DNA from 2 places in the Burkholderia sp. THE68 genome. Region 1 is predicted to be linked to the other one. Evidence: riboswitches for the same ligand, from Rfam matches in the RefSeq annotation. Region 1 holds a riboswitch; the other holds the start of a gene.
The links. Region 1 has a riboswitch for thiamine pyrophosphate ahead of thiC (phosphomethylpyrimidine synthase ThiC). Riboswitches for the same ligand answer to the same signal wherever they lie in the genome.

Region 1 (7,625 bases):
CGACGGGCGATAAAAAACCCGGCCGATGATCGCGCCGGGTTTTGCTTTCTCAGGCGTGAAGCGTCATTGCGTGTCGGGCAATTCCAGCGCCGGCTGCTGCGTGTTGCCGCCCTGCGCGACCAGCACGCGAATCTTCTCCGGCACCAGTTGCGAGAGCGCGTTGCCCGACGGCAGCGTCGTCACGAGCCAGTCCGCGTTCTTGGCGAGGTCGAACGAAGCCGATGTGTAGACCGGCGTCTTCGAGCCCGGCGTGGTCGCGATCAGTTGATACGCGCCGCCGGAGACGTAGAGGGAATCCTGCGTCGTCGCGGGTACGGCGTTCTTGTAGGCGACGCCCGCCATCGTCGGGCTGACGCTCGCGATGCTCGTCCCCGGCGCGACCAGATAGATATCGAGGTTCGGCGCGTTCGTCGACGCGTTGAAGGCGCGCACGCGTGCGCTGCTCGACAGGAGTCCCTTGTCGAACGGATCGTCGATCACCGCGATCGACGGCAGGAAGCCCGCGTCCGGCAGCGCGATCACCGTGTACTCATGCCCTTTCGCCGCGTTCGAGATGCTCGTGTCGGTGGCAAGTTGCGTCGTCGTGTTCACGGCCGCGTAGGAGAAATTGTGCTGGCCGGTGTCGATGTTCGCGAAGTTGGTCACCGTCTTGTAGGCGAGATTCGGTTGCAGGACCTTGCTGTTGTCGTAGAAGTCGACGTTCGGGCCGCTCGGGATCGCGTGAATGAAATGGACCTGCGCCGGGGTGACGCCGATTTCCTTGCCGACATCGTCGGAGCTTCCGCCGCAAGCGGAGAGCAAAGCGGCGACGGCGGCAAGCGCGGCAGCGGTGCGGATGAGCTTCATGGTTCCACCTTCCTTTGTTTTGATCGACACCTTGTTGTCCGGGCCCGGGCGACTGGACGTCCTCGGAATTTCGCGTCTGGTTCGCCGGCCCTGGTTCTTTTCCCTTCCTTGCCCGATCGAACGACGCAAGAGCGCCGCCGATGCGAGTGCCTGCCTTGAGCAATGGACATGCCCCGATGCGGTGCGCGGACGTGGCACGCGTCCGGTCGAGCCTTGCTGGGCAAGGCTTCTCGATTCATTAGAGGAATTATTCGGGAGGTGCAAAACGAGCGCGGCCGGACCGCTCCGCACGATACGGGCGGCCGTTTGGTGGAAGCGTTTCTTACAAGGCTGGCGGGCTCAGGCCAATCCGCGCCGCCGATAGTCAAACCAGAACGAAAGCCCGACCGAAAGCAGAATCACGACCGTCGCGATAACGGTCCACTGCGTGATGATTTCGCCGAGCAGCAGCGCGCCCAGCAAGACGGCGACGACCGGATTCACATAAAGACAACTCGTCGCGACGATCGTGCTCGTATTCCGAATCAGAAAGTTATAAGCGACATACGCCGCCATCGAACCGATCACCACGAGATACACGAACGAAAACCCCGCGCCAACGCTCACCTGCGTGAGCCTTTCGCCCGCCGCCAGCGCGATGCCCGTCGCGATCAGACCGCCCAGCCCGATCTGCAAGGCCGTCGACATCAACAGATCGGACGGTTGCGGCAAACGGCTCGCCAGATGCGCGCCGCCCGCCCAGAAGATCGCCGCGCACAGAATCGCCAATGTGCCGACGGTGGAACTCGGCGACGGATCGCCATGATTGAGCAGCACGATGCCGATCAGCCCCAGCGCCACCGCGAACCATTCGCCCTTAGCAACCCCGCGCCCGCTCAACGCGGTGAAGATCGTCGCGAAAAGCGGCACAGTGGCGACCATCACCGCAGCCGTGCCGGTTCCCACCGTGCGCATGCCGTAGGCCATCATCCCGCTCGACAAACCTTCCAGCAAGGTCCCGACGATCGCCGCATTGCGCACTTCCCGCGCACTCGGCCACACCGCCTTGCGATGCACGGCTATCACGAACAGCCCGACGCCCGCACACAGATTGCGCAAACCGCCGAGCATGAGCGGCGGAAACGACTCGAGCGACAGATGGATCCCAAGATACGTCGAGCCCCACACGAGATAGACGACGGCCAGCGCAAGCGCGACCTGCCCCTTGAAGGAGCGCGGCGCACGAAACGGAAAACGGTCGGGAAAGCTGAACGGCAGACGCGGCGGCGGCAGAGCGGACATGCATTACTCCGCAACGGCTGCGCGCCGGATGACTGCAAACGAGACCGGGAAAGACGCTGCGGCAACGACCAGACTGAACGGCATGGCGGAACGAAGAAGTGCGAGTGCGCGAGGAGAGACCGCACGATCCCCGGGAAAACCCGGAATCCGCGGCGCTCGACATTATGCAGTAAGCGCGCAACGCGATCGCACAACTTTACGAATGGTTGCCAAGACGCCACGCCCCGGTGTAACGTGTCGGCTGCTAACGCGGGGGTCCTGCGTTGCACATCGCGACTTCAATCGGCTTCATCGGTCTGAATCGCTTCGTGCGGCGTGGGTGAGAAATACCCTTTGAACCTGATCTGGATAATGCCAGCGCAGGGAAGCGTTCGGGTTCCAAGGCCTTCAGCATCCACGCCACTTCTTCCGGACCCGTACCTTTCCATCTCGTTCCTCCCTGTTTAGCTCCTGAATCAGCCGAGCTCGACGGCGTTCGTCCGCGTCGAGCCCGGATAAAACCGTCCCACACAGGAGAGACAGCACATGAATGCCAACCCCAAGTTCCTGTCAGAGAACGCCGTCGTCGATGCCGCCGCCATCGCGCCGCTGCCGAACTCGCGCAAGGTCTATGTCGAAGGTTCGACGCCCGACATTCGCGTGCCGATGCGCGAAATCTCGCAATCCGACACCCCCGACGGCTTCGGCGGCGAGAAAAATCCGCCCGTCTATGTGTACGACACGTCCGGCCCGTACACCGATCCGGACGCGAACATCGACATCCGCTCCGGCCTGGCCGCGCTGCGCGGCAAGTGGATCGAAGCGCGCGGCGACACGGAAGCACTGAGCGGCCTGTCGAGCGAATTCGGTCGCGAGCGCGCCGCCGATCCGAAGACGGCCGAACTGCGCTTCCCGGATCTGCATCGTCATCCGCGCCGCGCGATTCCCGGCAAGAACGTCTCGCAGATGCACTACGCGCGGCAAGGCATCATCACGCCGGAGATGGAGTACATCGCGATCCGCGAGAACCAGCGGCGCGCGGAATATCTCGAAAGTCTGAGGCAGAGCGGCCCGAACGGCGAAAAGCTTGCGGCGATGATGGGCCGCCAGCATCCGGGTCAGGCCTTCGGCGCGGCGGCGTTCGGCAAGGACGCGGCAAAGGAAATCACGCCCGAATTCGTGCGCGAGGAAGTGGCGCGCGGCCGCGCGATCATTCCCGCGAACATCAATCACCCGGAAAGCGAGCCGATGATCATCGGCCGCAACTTCCTCGTGAAGATCAACGCGAACATCGGCAATTCGGCGGTGACCTCCTCGATCGGCGAGGAAGTCGACAAGATGACCTGGGCGATCCGCTGGGGCGGCGACACGGTGATGGACCTGTCGACCGGCAAGCATATCCACGAGACGCGCGAGTGGATCATCCGCAATTCGCCGGTGCCGATCGGCACGGTGCCGATCTATCAGGCGCTCGAAAAAGTCAACGGCAAAGCCGAAGACCTGACGTGGGAAATGTTCCGCGACACGCTCATCGAGCAGGCGGAGCAAGGCGTCGACTACTTCACGATCCACGCCGGCGTGCGCCTGCAATACGTGCCGCTGACCGCCAACCGGATGACCGGCATCGTGTCGCGCGGCGGCTCGATCATGGCGAAGTGGTGCCTCGCGCATCACAAGGAAAGCTTCATCTACGAGCACTTCGAAGACATCTGCGAGATCATGAAGCAATACGATGTCTCGTTCTCGCTCGGCGATGGCCTGCGCCCCGGCTCCATCTACGACGCCAACGACGAAGCGCAGCTCGGCGAGCTGAAGACGCTCGGCGAACTGACGCAAGTCGCGTGGAAGCACGACGTGCAGGTGATGATCGAAGGCCCCGGTCACGTGCCGATGCAGCTCATCAAGGAGAACATGGACCTGCAACTGGAATGGTGCGACGAGGCGCCCTTCTACACGCTCGGACCGCTCACGACGGACATCGCGCCGGGTTACGACCACATCACATCGGGCATCGGCGCGGCGATGATCGGCTGGTTCGGCACCGCGATGCTCTGCTACGTCACGCCGAAGGAACACCTCGGCCTGCCGAACAAGGACGACGTGAAGGAAGGCATCATCACCTACAAGCTCGCGGCGCACGCAGCCGATCTGGCGAAAGGCCATCCGGGCGCACAGGTGCGCGACAACGCGCTCTCGAAGGCGCGCTTCGAATTCCGCTGGGAGGACCAGTTCAACCTCGGTCTCGATCCGGACAAGGCGCGCGAATTCCACGACGAAACCCTGCCGAAGGACTCTGCCAAGGTCGCGCACTTCTGCTCGATGTGCGGCCCGCACTTCTGCTCGATGAAGATCACGCAAGACGTGCGCGATTTTGCGGCGAAGCAGGGCCTGAGCGAAAACGAGGCGCTCGCCAAGGGCATGGAGACGAAGGCGATCGAGTTCGTGAAGAAGGGCTCGGAGATCTACCAGCCGACTTGATGCTTCCGGATGGCTGACAACGGCCTGTCGCACGATGCGTGCGGCAGGCCGTTTTTTTATGTGCGTCGGGCGCAAAGCCTTGTCGGGCCTCGTTGTGTGGTTCATCTGACGATTCAGGCACTTTTCCTGCTGAGCAACGAGCGAACCGGCGAAAACGTCGTGACGAACCGCCGCCGATTCACTTCATCATCGAATTGGAGAGTCGACATGAAAACCATCAAACAGATCGGCGCCGCCGCAATGGTCGTTGCGTTTCTCGGAGGACTGACCGCTTGCGGCGACATGACCGCGCGTCAACGGGATACGGCCATCGGCGCGGGTGTGGGCGCGGCAGGCGGCGCGGTGATCGGCGGCAGCGCGCTGTCGACGCTCGGCGGCGCGGCGGTCGGCGGGGTGATCGGCAATCAGGTCGGCAAGTAGCGGGACCGGGTTTCGGGCGGCGAGGCACGCTCGCTTCGCCGCGATTTCGCCTCGTTGTTTCATTTCTGATACGTAAACGTGCGCCGGTAATGCTTTGTCACACTACGCGCAACGACTGACGACATCGTTCGACTAAGCTGCTTCTTAACGGACCCGTTCTCCCCTCATCCGATTCAAGAGTCCGGCAAGCCGTATCGCAAGGAGCAGTACCATGATTTCCGCTCGCAGCATTATCGGACCTGGAAAGGCGGCCGTTGCGCTCGCCGCCGGGCTCATCGTCAGCGGGTGCTATTACCCTTACGGCTATCCGGCCTATCCGCCTTATCCCGTCGTCAATACGGCGTATACGCAGCGGGAATTCGTGGTGCCCGCGCAGGGGGCGTCCGGCACGGCGGCAACATTCACAGGCAGCGCGACGCTCCCGCCGCAATACGAATATGCGGTCGGGTCGCCGTATTCGGACTACTACCAGACGGTTCCGTATTCATACCCCTACTATCCGCCCTATGCCGCCTATCCGGCCTACTACGGTTACGGATATGGCTACGGTTATCCCGCGGTTTCGCTCAGCTTCGGATACTGGGGCGGCGGCGGTTGCTGCTGGGGCGGCGGGTGGCACGGCCACGGCTGGCATGGTGGCGGCTGGCATGGCGGCGGCGGCGGATGGCACGGCGGCGGCGGCAGTAGCTGGCAAGGCGGAGGTGGAGGCTGGCACGGCGGAGGCGGCGGCCACGGGCATTGAGGCGCGCCACGGCATGTTGCATCGGATGAGACAAATGACGAGTTTGCGCATTGACTCGTAACATCACTGCAACATTTTCTGATCGAACCGGCGATTGAGCCGTCACCGCGCGATTGTGCGGCCGGACACTTTCCTTATCCGACAAGGCGTCGGCGGATTTCGCCAGACGATTGGCACGGTTCTGGCTATCTAGTTCCCCAATTACCACGTCGCGAGAGCGACTTTCCGTATCGGGGGATCGGACATGATGGCCTTTGCGTTTTTCCTGTTGTGGATGCTCGCTTCTCTCGGCTTGTTGACGGTGTGGGTGTTCAGACAGACGCCCGCCGTCCAGCGCGATAGCCCCACGCCCGAGGCCATCGCCAAAAGCTGATCGCGCGCCTCGGGCGCGTCCCGTCACGCCCGGGCGCTCCGGGCGTGACGCAATGAATCGGCATTCGCGCCTTGACGCAGGCCGTTCGCGCCCTATTCTTAGTGTGCGCGTTATGCGGATGCTTAAGCCGGTCGCAGCCTGCTGCTGAACATCGAACGTCACGCGCTCTCGCTCATGACGCCCGCAAGGAGCCCCGATGTTCCATCAGCTACTCACCCCGATCGCCCATTCCCTGCTCACTTCGTTCATCGTGGCCGCGCTGCCGATCATCCTCGTGCTCGTGCTGCTCGGCTGGGCGCGCCGCCCGGCGTGGCAGGCGTCGCTCGCGGGCCTGACTCTCGCGCTCGTCATCGCCGTGGCCGGCTGGCATTTTCCGGTCGGGCTCGCGCTCGATTCAGTCGCGGCCGGCGCCGTGTTCGCGCTCTGGCCGGTCATGTGGATCGTCTTCGCCGCGATCCTGCTCTACAACGTCGCGCAGCGCTCGGGGCGTTTCGAGGCGTTTCGCCTGTGGATGGTCGATAACCTGCCGAACGACCGGCGCATCGTGCTCGTCGTGATCGGTTTTTCGTTCGGCGCGCTGCTCGAAGGCATCTCCGGTTTCGGCACGCCCATCGCGATCACGAGTTCGCTGCTGATCCTGCTCGGCTTCCCGACGCTCGAAGCGCTCACCTTCACCCTGATCTTCAACACGGCGCCGGTTGCGTTCGGCGCGCTCGGCGTGCCGATCACCGTGCTCGGCGCCGTCACGCATCTGCCGACCGACGCGCTCGCCAAGATGGTCGGCCGCCAGTTGCCGCTCTTCGCGTTCTTCCTGCCGTTCTACGTGATCGGCGTCTACGCGGGCTTTCGCAACATGACGCGCGTCTGGCCGGTGCTGCTGGTGTCGGGCGGCGCGTTCGCGCTCACGCAGTTCGTCACGTCGAACTACATCAGCTATGCACTGACCGACGTGCTCTCTTCGCTCGTTTCGCTGATCCTGACGATCGCGTTCCTGCGCGTATGGAAGCCCGTCGCGGACGAGCGCTTCGCGGTGAACGTCGAGCGCCTCGGCACCACGCGCTCGACGATTCCGGGCGGACAGGGCTGGCTGCCGTGGATCGTCGTCTCGGTGGTCGTGATCGTGTGGACGGTGCTCAAGATCTTCCTGATCGGCGACGTCAAGGTCGCGTGGCCGGGCCTCGACAAGGCCGTCTATATCACGCTGTACAACCAGCCCTACGGCGCGATCTGGGACTTCCAGCCGCTCGCGACCGGCACCGCGATCCTGGTTGCGTCGATCATCACCGCGCTCCTGGTGAAACTGCCCGCGCGCGAATACGGCGCGGCGATCGTCGATACATGGGTGCAGACGCGCATCGCGATTCTGACGGTCGCGACGATCGTCGGCCTTGCGTATCTGATGAACTACTCGGGCATGAACTACACGCTGGGTCTCGGCGTGGCGTCGGTCGGGCCGTTTTTCCCGCTCGTCTCCGCATTCCTCGGCTGGGTCGCCGTGTTCCTGTC
Region 2 (7,625 bases), 1.3 Mb from region 1:
CGTCGCGCAACCGACGAGCGCCATGGCGCCCGCCCCGATGATCGCGCGCCGCATCACCATCGCCTGCATGTTCTTCTCCTTATTGAGCCGCGCCCGACGCGCCCATCGCGCTCGCCGCGCCGGGGAAAGCCGGTGCGGGCGCGGGCGCTGCCGGCGCCGCCGATGATTTCGAGGCGCCGGAATCCGCCGCCTTGTTGTAGAGGAACTGGCCGATCAGGTTCTCGAGCACCACGGCCGATTGCGTCATCGTGATGGTGTCGCCGTTCTTCAACATCTGGTCGTCGCCGCCCGGTTCGAGGCCGATGTACTGCTCGCCGAGCAGGCCCGAGGTCAGGATCTTCGCGGACGAGTCCTTCGGAAACTGATACTGCTTGTCGATATCGATCGTCACGACGGCCTGGTAGGTGTTCGCATCGAAGCCGATGCCGCCGACCCGCCCGACCGTCACGCCCGCGCTCTTGACGGGCGCGCGCGCCTTGAGGCCGCCGATGTTGTCGAACTTGAGTTTCACCGCGTAAGTTGGCTGAAACGACAGGGAGCTCATGTTGCCCGCCTTCAGCGCAAGAAACAGCAGCGCCACGAAGCCGAGCACCACGAAGAGGCCGACCCAAAAGTCGAGAGCAGTCTTTTTCATCGTCTTCCCAAAGAGAATCTTTTCGCAGGTGGCGCGTGATGGTCTGTGCCCTTCACAACGCCCGCGCCATTGCCCGGCGCCTGCGCTTGGTCCATTAGCTGAACATCAGTGCGGTCAGCAGGAAATCGAGCCCGAGTACGGCGAGCGACGCGTACACGACGGTTTTCGTCGTCGCGCGCGACACGCCTTCCGGCGTCGGTCTTGCCTCGTAGCCCTGAAACAACGCGATGAACGTCACCGCGAAGCCGAACACGATGCTCTTGACAACGCCGTTGCCGACATCGCGCCACACGTCCACGCCACCTTGCATCTGCGACCAGAACGCGCCGGGATCGACGCCGATCAGTATCACGCCGACCACATAGCCGCCGACGATGCCGACCGCGCTGAAAATGCCCGCCAGCACCGGCATGGCGATGATGCCCGCCCACATGCGCGGCGCGACGACCACTTTCAGCGGATCGACCGCCATCATTTCCATCGCGGTGAGCTGTTCGCCCGCCTTCATCAGCCCGATTTCGGCGGTGAGCGAAGTGCCCGCGCGCCCCGCGAACAGCAGCGCCGTCACGACCGGGCCCAGTTCGCGTGTGAGCGACAGGGCGACGAGCAGGCCAAGCGCCTGTTCCGAGCCGTAGCGGCTCAGCGTGTAATAGCCCTGCAAGCCGAGCACGAATCCGACGAACAGCCCCGACACCGCGATGATGACGAGCGAATAATTGCCGACGAAGTGGATCTGTTTCGTGACGAGGCGCGGGCGGCGCAACAGCGAAAAGAATTCGAGCACGAGGCGCACAAACATGCGCGTCGCGTAGCCCGCGGTGCCGAAACCGTCGAGCACCCAGCGTCCGAGCGCGCTGATCATGCCTGCCCTCCGATGCCGAAATCCGCGCCGAGCGGCGTGCTCGCGTAGTGGAACTTGAACGGGCCGTCCGGCGTGCCGTCGATGAACTGGCGCACGGTCGGGTCCTGCGATGCGCGCAGTTCCGCCGGCGTGCCTTCGGCGTGGATGCCGCCGTTGGCGATGAAATACACGTAGTCCGCGATCGCGAACGATTCGGGCACGTCGTGCGTCACGAGAATGGAGGTCGCGCCGAGCGCGTCGTTGATCGTGCGGATGAGCTTCGCGGTGATGCCGAGCGAGATGGGATCGAGGCCGGCGAAGGGCTCGTCGTACATCATCAGTTGGGGGTCCAGCGCGATTGCGCGGGCGAGCGCCACGCGGCGCGCCATGCCGCCCGAAATCTCCGACGGCGCGAGATCGCGCGCGCCGCGCAGGCCGACGGCATTGAGCTTCATCAGCACGAGATCGCGGATCAGCGCTTCGGGAAGATCGGTGTGCTCGCGCAGCGGGAACGCCACGTTCTCGAACACGGTCTGGTCGGTGAAGAGCGCGCCGAACTGGAACAGCATGCCCATCTTGCGACGCAGCGCGTACAGACCCTCGCGCGTTTGCGCGCCAACGTCCTGTCCGCCGAACATTACCTGACCGCGGCTCGCCTTCACGAGGCCGCCGATCAGACGCAAGGTCGTGGTCTTGCCACAGCCGGAGCCGCCCATGACCGCGACCACCTGCCCACGCGTGAAACGCATGTTCAGGTCCGACAGAATGAGCCGGTCGCCGTAGCCAAAATCGACGTCGCGCAGCTCTAACAGAGTCTCGGAAGAGGCAGGCACTGGATAGGAGATTCCGTAGACGCAAAACGCCGAATTATAGGGCCTGCGCGCAATCGGTGCTTTGCCTAGGTCGGTGCCCTCCTGTTTTTGGGAATTTTCACCTTTGACCTGCAAACATCTGTTGCAGAGCCGAAACCGCCGACGCCGTGTCGGGCGCCTCGGTCACCGCGCGCACTACTGCCGCGCTGGCGACGCCCGTCGCGAGCACCTCGGGCATCACCCTGGCGTCGATTCCGCCGATCGCGACGAGCGGCACGCGGCCGGACAGCAGCCGCACGTAGCGCGCGAGTCGTGCGAGACCTTGCGGTTTCGTCGGCATGACCTTTGTCGTGGTCGGGAAAACCGCGCCGAGCGCCAGATAGCTCGGTTTGAAATGCAGCGCGCGCAACATCTCGTAATAGCCGTGCGTCGAAAGCCCGAGGCGCAGGCCGGCCTTCGCGATCGCAGCGAGATCGGCGGTCTCGACGTCTTCCTGACCCAGATGGACGCCGTACGCGCCTGCGTCGATCGCTTCGCGCCAGTGATCGTTGATGAAAAGCTGCGCGTCGTGCCGGCGTCCCGCTTCGACCGAACGTGCGATTTCTCGATGGAGATCCGCGGCGTCGGTCGTCTTGCGGCGCAGTTGCGTGGTCCGCACGCCGAGTTCGAGCACGCGCTCGACCCATTCGGCGCTCGGCAGCACCGGATAGAGGCCGAGGCGATCCGGGCACGCCGGAAACCCGCCTTCGGGCGCGGGCGGCAAATCGGTCACGCGCGGAAAGGTCGCGAAATCGACGGGCCAGGCGTCGTCCTTGTCTTCGTCGCCGGCGCGCCAGGCAAGCGCGAGCGTGAGCGCGTCGTGCGGTTCGAAATTGCAGTCGAGGAACGCAGCGAGCGCGGCCAGCCAATCATCCGACCATTCGCCTTCCAGCGCAAAACGCTCGTCGCCGCGCCGCAGCGTAACGCGCCCGCCGTGCGCTTCGAGCACCGCCGCGCCGCTGGTCGCGAGCCGCCCGGTGTCCGCGTCGTGCGGTTCGGTGAAGACGATCAGATCGTTCACTTTGGGTGATTCCGGCGCGGTCAGGCAGATACGCCAGCGCGTCTCGGCCACCGGCCAGTCGCCCAGACGCGCGCGAATCCGCTCCGCGACTTCGACGAGTTCGTCCGCGGGCGGCCAGAACACTTCGCGATTCAGCAAGCTCATGCCACGCCTCCGTCCTGATGCCAGAACGGCATGCCGACGACCGGCGTGCTCGCCTGCGCGCTGTCGCGCTCGGCCATCGGACCGGCGAGGAACGCCGTGCGTCCGGCTTCGACGCCGAGCGCGAACGCCCGCGCCATCTGCGGCGGGAACGTCGCCTGCGAAACGGCGGTATTGAGCAGCACGCCGTCGAAGCCCCATTCCATCACCTGGCACGCGTGCGACGGCACGCCGAGCCCCGCATCGACGATGAGCGGCACGTCCGGCAAGCGCTCGCGCAGCGTGCGCAGTCCGTAGGGATTGGTCACGCCCTTGCCGGTGCCGATCGGCGCGCCCCATGGCATCAGCGCCTCGCAGCCGGCATCGAGCAGGCGCCGACCGATCACCAGATCCTCCGTGCAGTACGGCAGCACCTTGAAGCCATCGCGGATCAGCTTCGCCGCCGCTTCGACGAGCCCGATCGGGTCAGGCTGCAGCGTGTAGTCGTCGCCGATCAGCTCCAGCTTGATCCACGGCGTCTCGAAAACCTCGCGCGCCATGTGCGCGGTCGTCAGCACTTCGTCGACACTCTGGCAACCCGCCGTGTTCGGCAGCAGCGCGACGCCGTGGCGCTTCAATACATCGAAAAAGCCGGCTTCGCCCGTCTCCGACTGGCGGCGCAGCGCGACCGTGACCATCCCCGGCCGCGCGGCGTCGATGGAGTCGGAAAGCGATTGCAGCGACGGATAGCGCGACGTGCCGAGCAGCACGCGGCTCGGAAACGCCTCGCCGTAGAGCATGAGGACGTCGGCGGTCTGTGTGGTCATGGTTCGATCCTTCGGTTCGGAATTCAGCCGCCCGCGACGGGCGACACGATGTCGAGCTTGTCACCGGCAGCGAGCGTTTTCGTGGCGTGCTGGCCGCGCGCCACGAACTGACCGTTCAACGCGACCGCGAACGGCGGCTTCGCGCCGAACGCGGCGAGCGCTTCGGTGACGGTGGCGGCATCGGGCAAATCGAATGCGCGCTGATTGATATGGATGTTCATGGCTCTGTTCTCTTTCTCAATGCGACAGCGCCGGCGCCAGCGCGAATTCGCCCTGTAACAGCTCGGGCCAGCGGGCGGCGCGGCGGAAATCGGCGAAGGTGTCGGCATCGGCGACATCGCCCTCGATGAGCGCGCCGGCAAGCGCGCAGGCCGCGTCGGCGACTTCCGGCGCGATCATGAAGCCGTGCCGATACAGCCCGTTCACGCGCAAGGTCCGCGCCCCGTCCCAGACGATCGCCGGGCGGTGATCCGGCAAGGTCGGCCTGCAATGCGCGTTCAGTTCGAGAATGCGCGCCTCACCGAAGCCCGGATGCACCGCGAACGCGGCGCTCAGCAGTTCGAGCGCCGAGCGCACCGACACGGGCGACATGTCCTCGCCTTCCACTTCGGTCGCGCCGATCACGTACAGATCGTTTTCCTTCGGAGCGATGTAGAGCGGATAGCGCGGATGCAGCATCCGCACGGGCCGCGACAGCCCGATACCCGGCGCATGCACGCGCGCGACTTCCCCACGGATGCCGCGCAGCGCCGGCCACGCGGGCTTGCCGCCGAGTCCACGGCAATCGATGATCCAGCGCGCGTCGGGCATAGCGTCGACCGCTGTGTTCCAGTGCGTGCACACGCCGCGCGCCGCCAGTCCGGCAGCGAGCGCAGCGAGTGCCTGGCGATTGTCGAGCTGGCCCTCGTTCGGCAGCAGCCAGCCCTGCGCGAAACGCGTGCCGAGCGCGGGCTCCGCCTGCGCTAGCTGCGCGCCCGCGAGCTTGACGAAGCCGCCGGCAAGCAGATCGGCGGGCGAGTTGGCGCGCAGGCGGCGCTCGAAGAGCGGCGCCTCGGCGCGGTCGGCGCCGTGCCAGACGACGAGCGTGCCGTTGCGCTGAAAGAACACCGGCTCCGGCAATTGCGCGAGCAGGCGCGGCCAGCGTTCGAGCGACGCCGCCCCGAGCCCGACCACTAGCGGTTCCGCGCTCGCCGCTTCCGCGAGCGGCGCGAGCATCGCGGCAGCGACCCACGCCGCCGATTGCGTGCCCGCCGCGTCGCCGCGTTCATAGAGCGCGACGTCATGCCCCGCGCCCGCGAGTTGCCAGGCGACGAGTCGCCCGACGAGCCCGCCGCCGATAACCGCGAAGTCCGGCCGGCGCGCGTCGCCCTGTTCGATCCTGTTCAATTCGATGTCTCCATAGCGGTAGCGCTGCACTGCACGAGGAGACGAAGTACGCGATCTCGACCGTGCTGGCGCGGCGCCACATCACGAGGACGAAATCAGCTGAGAGAGACCGGCTCGACGCAGGAACCACGCGCCGTGCGGAAAGAAGGTACTGGAAGAAACTGGAGGAATGGCGCGAGGCTCGCGCGTTCTCCGGAAACTTCCCTCGCCGGTATTACCCGGATCGGGTGCAAAGGGTCTCTCTCAGCCTCGCCGCGCTGATGACCGTTCCGGCCACCGATGCACGCGAAGCACCCCTGTTTCGTCGAGGATCATTAAAACATGAAAGCCGAATCCGCTGCAAACCGGGATTGCCCGGCTTTTATCGTGCGCGGCGGCACTCTGGCACAATGCCGCGAACATGGTTCGCGGGACGATCGCGCGAAATTAAGTGAGCGTTAAGAGAACCCCGGAACAATTTGCGGGCCGCGGACATAACATTCGGGCGCCTCGATGTGCGCCAGCAGGAAGCTCATGACCAACACTCGTACCGAAAGCACGCAGCAAAAAGCCGACGAAGTCTCGGCATGGAGCCTCATCAAGCCCTACTGGGTGTCAGAAGAGCGCGGCTTCGCGTGGGGGCTGCTCGTCGCGATCATCGCGATCAACATGACCGTCGTGTATATCAACGTGCGGCTCAACAGCTGGAGCGCGTCGTTCTACAACGCGCTCCAGAACAAGAACGTCACCGAATTCCCGCATCTGCTGCTGATCTTCACCGGGCTCGCCTTCGCCTACATTCTGCTTGCGGTGTATGGGCGGTATCTGCGTCAGATGCTCGGTTTCCGCTGGCGCCAGTGGCTCACCAACAAGTTCCTCGAACAATGGCTCGGCGATAAGGCGTTCTACCGCATCGAACGCGACCGTCTTGCTGACAACCCCGACCAGCGTATTTCCGACGACCTGCAATCGTTCGCGACCACGACGCTCTCGCTGTCGCTCGATCTGCTTTCGACGCTCGTCACGCTCGTCACTTTCATCACGATCCTGTGGACGCTCGCGGGCGCACTGACGATCACGCTCGGCGGCACGCCGATCAACATTCCGGGCTACATGGTGTGGGCCGCCGCGCTGTACGCGATCGCGGGCTCGCTCATCATCCAGAAGGTCGGGCATCCGCTCGTGTCGATCAATTATCAGCAGCAGAAGGTGGAGGCGGATTTCCGCTTCGGCCTGATCCGCGTGCGCGAGAACGCCGAGCAGATCGCGTTTTACGACGGCATCGCGACCGAAACCGCGAACGCGAAAACCATCTTCCACCGCATCAAGGACAACTGGTGGATGATCATGAAGTACACGAAGCGCATGACCTTCGTGCTGAGCTTCTATGGGCAGATCGCGATCATCTTTCCGATCATGGTCGCCGCGCCGCGCTACTTCGCCGGCGCGTTCTCGTTCGGCGTGCTGATGCAGATTTCATCGGCGTTCGGCACGGTCAGCGATTCGTTTTCGTGGTTCATCAACAGTTATTCGACGTTGGTCGAATGGCGCGCCACCGTCAATCGTCTGCGCGAATTCAAGCGCGTGATGCGCTCGACGCATATCCGCGAGGAAACGTCGCCGGCGACGGAGCACGGCGGCATCAACCTGCACTACACGAGCACGCCTTCGCTCACGACGAACAATCTCGTGCTCGCGCTGCCCAACGGCACGCCGCTCTCGCGCGTGGCGAACGTGTCGATCGAGCCGGGTTCGCGCTGGCTCGTCGTGGGGCCGTCCGGATCGGGCAAGAGCACGTTGATGCGCGCGCTCGCGGGCTTGTGGCCGTTCGGCGACGGCACCATCGATGCGCCCGTCGACGCGAAGATGATGTTCATTCCGCAGATGAGCTACCTGCCGATCGGCACGTTGCGCGCGGCGCTTTCGTATCCGTCGCCCGGCGGAACGTTCAGCGACGAAGAATCGC

Region 2: linked by a shared signal. The riboswitch ahead of BTHE68_RS11660 (FAD-dependent oxidoreductase) and the one ahead of thiC (phosphomethylpyrimidine synthase ThiC) in region 1 are both predicted to bind thiamine pyrophosphate.

Annotation. Positions count from the first base shown of each region.
Region 1 is NZ_AP022315.1:931,149-938,773, reverse strand. It holds gene BTHE68_RS04405 (DUF4397 domain-containing protein) at 64-846, opposite strand; gene BTHE68_RS04400 (EamA family transporter) at 1,186-2,127, opposite strand; TPP riboswitch at 2,369-2,511, shown strand; gene thiC (phosphomethylpyrimidine synthase ThiC) at 2,653-4,584, shown strand; gene BTHE68_RS04390 (YMGG-like glycine zipper-containing protein) at 4,825-5,004, shown strand; gene BTHE68_RS04385 (hypothetical protein) at 5,216-5,746, shown strand; gene BTHE68_RS37140 (hypothetical protein) at 5,991-6,119, shown strand; gene BTHE68_RS04380 (L-lactate permease) at 6,316-7,625, shown strand, end outside.
Region 2 is NZ_AP022315.1:2,460,209-2,467,833, forward strand. It holds gene BTHE68_RS11625 (MlaA family lipoprotein) at 1-69, opposite strand, end outside; gene mlaD (outer membrane lipid asymmetry maintenance protein MlaD) at 80-634, opposite strand; gene mlaE (lipid asymmetry maintenance ABC transporter permease subunit MlaE) at 729-1,496, opposite strand; gene BTHE68_RS11640 (ABC transporter ATP-binding protein) at 1,493-2,308, opposite strand; gene thiE (thiamine phosphate synthase) at 2,406-3,491, opposite strand; gene BTHE68_RS11650 (thiazole synthase) at 3,488-4,294, opposite strand; gene thiS (sulfur carrier protein ThiS) at 4,318-4,515, opposite strand; gene BTHE68_RS11660 (FAD-dependent oxidoreductase) at 4,532-5,680, opposite strand; TPP riboswitch at 5,864-5,988, opposite strand; gene BTHE68_RS11665 (ABC transporter ATP-binding protein/permease) at 6,194-7,625, shown strand, end outside.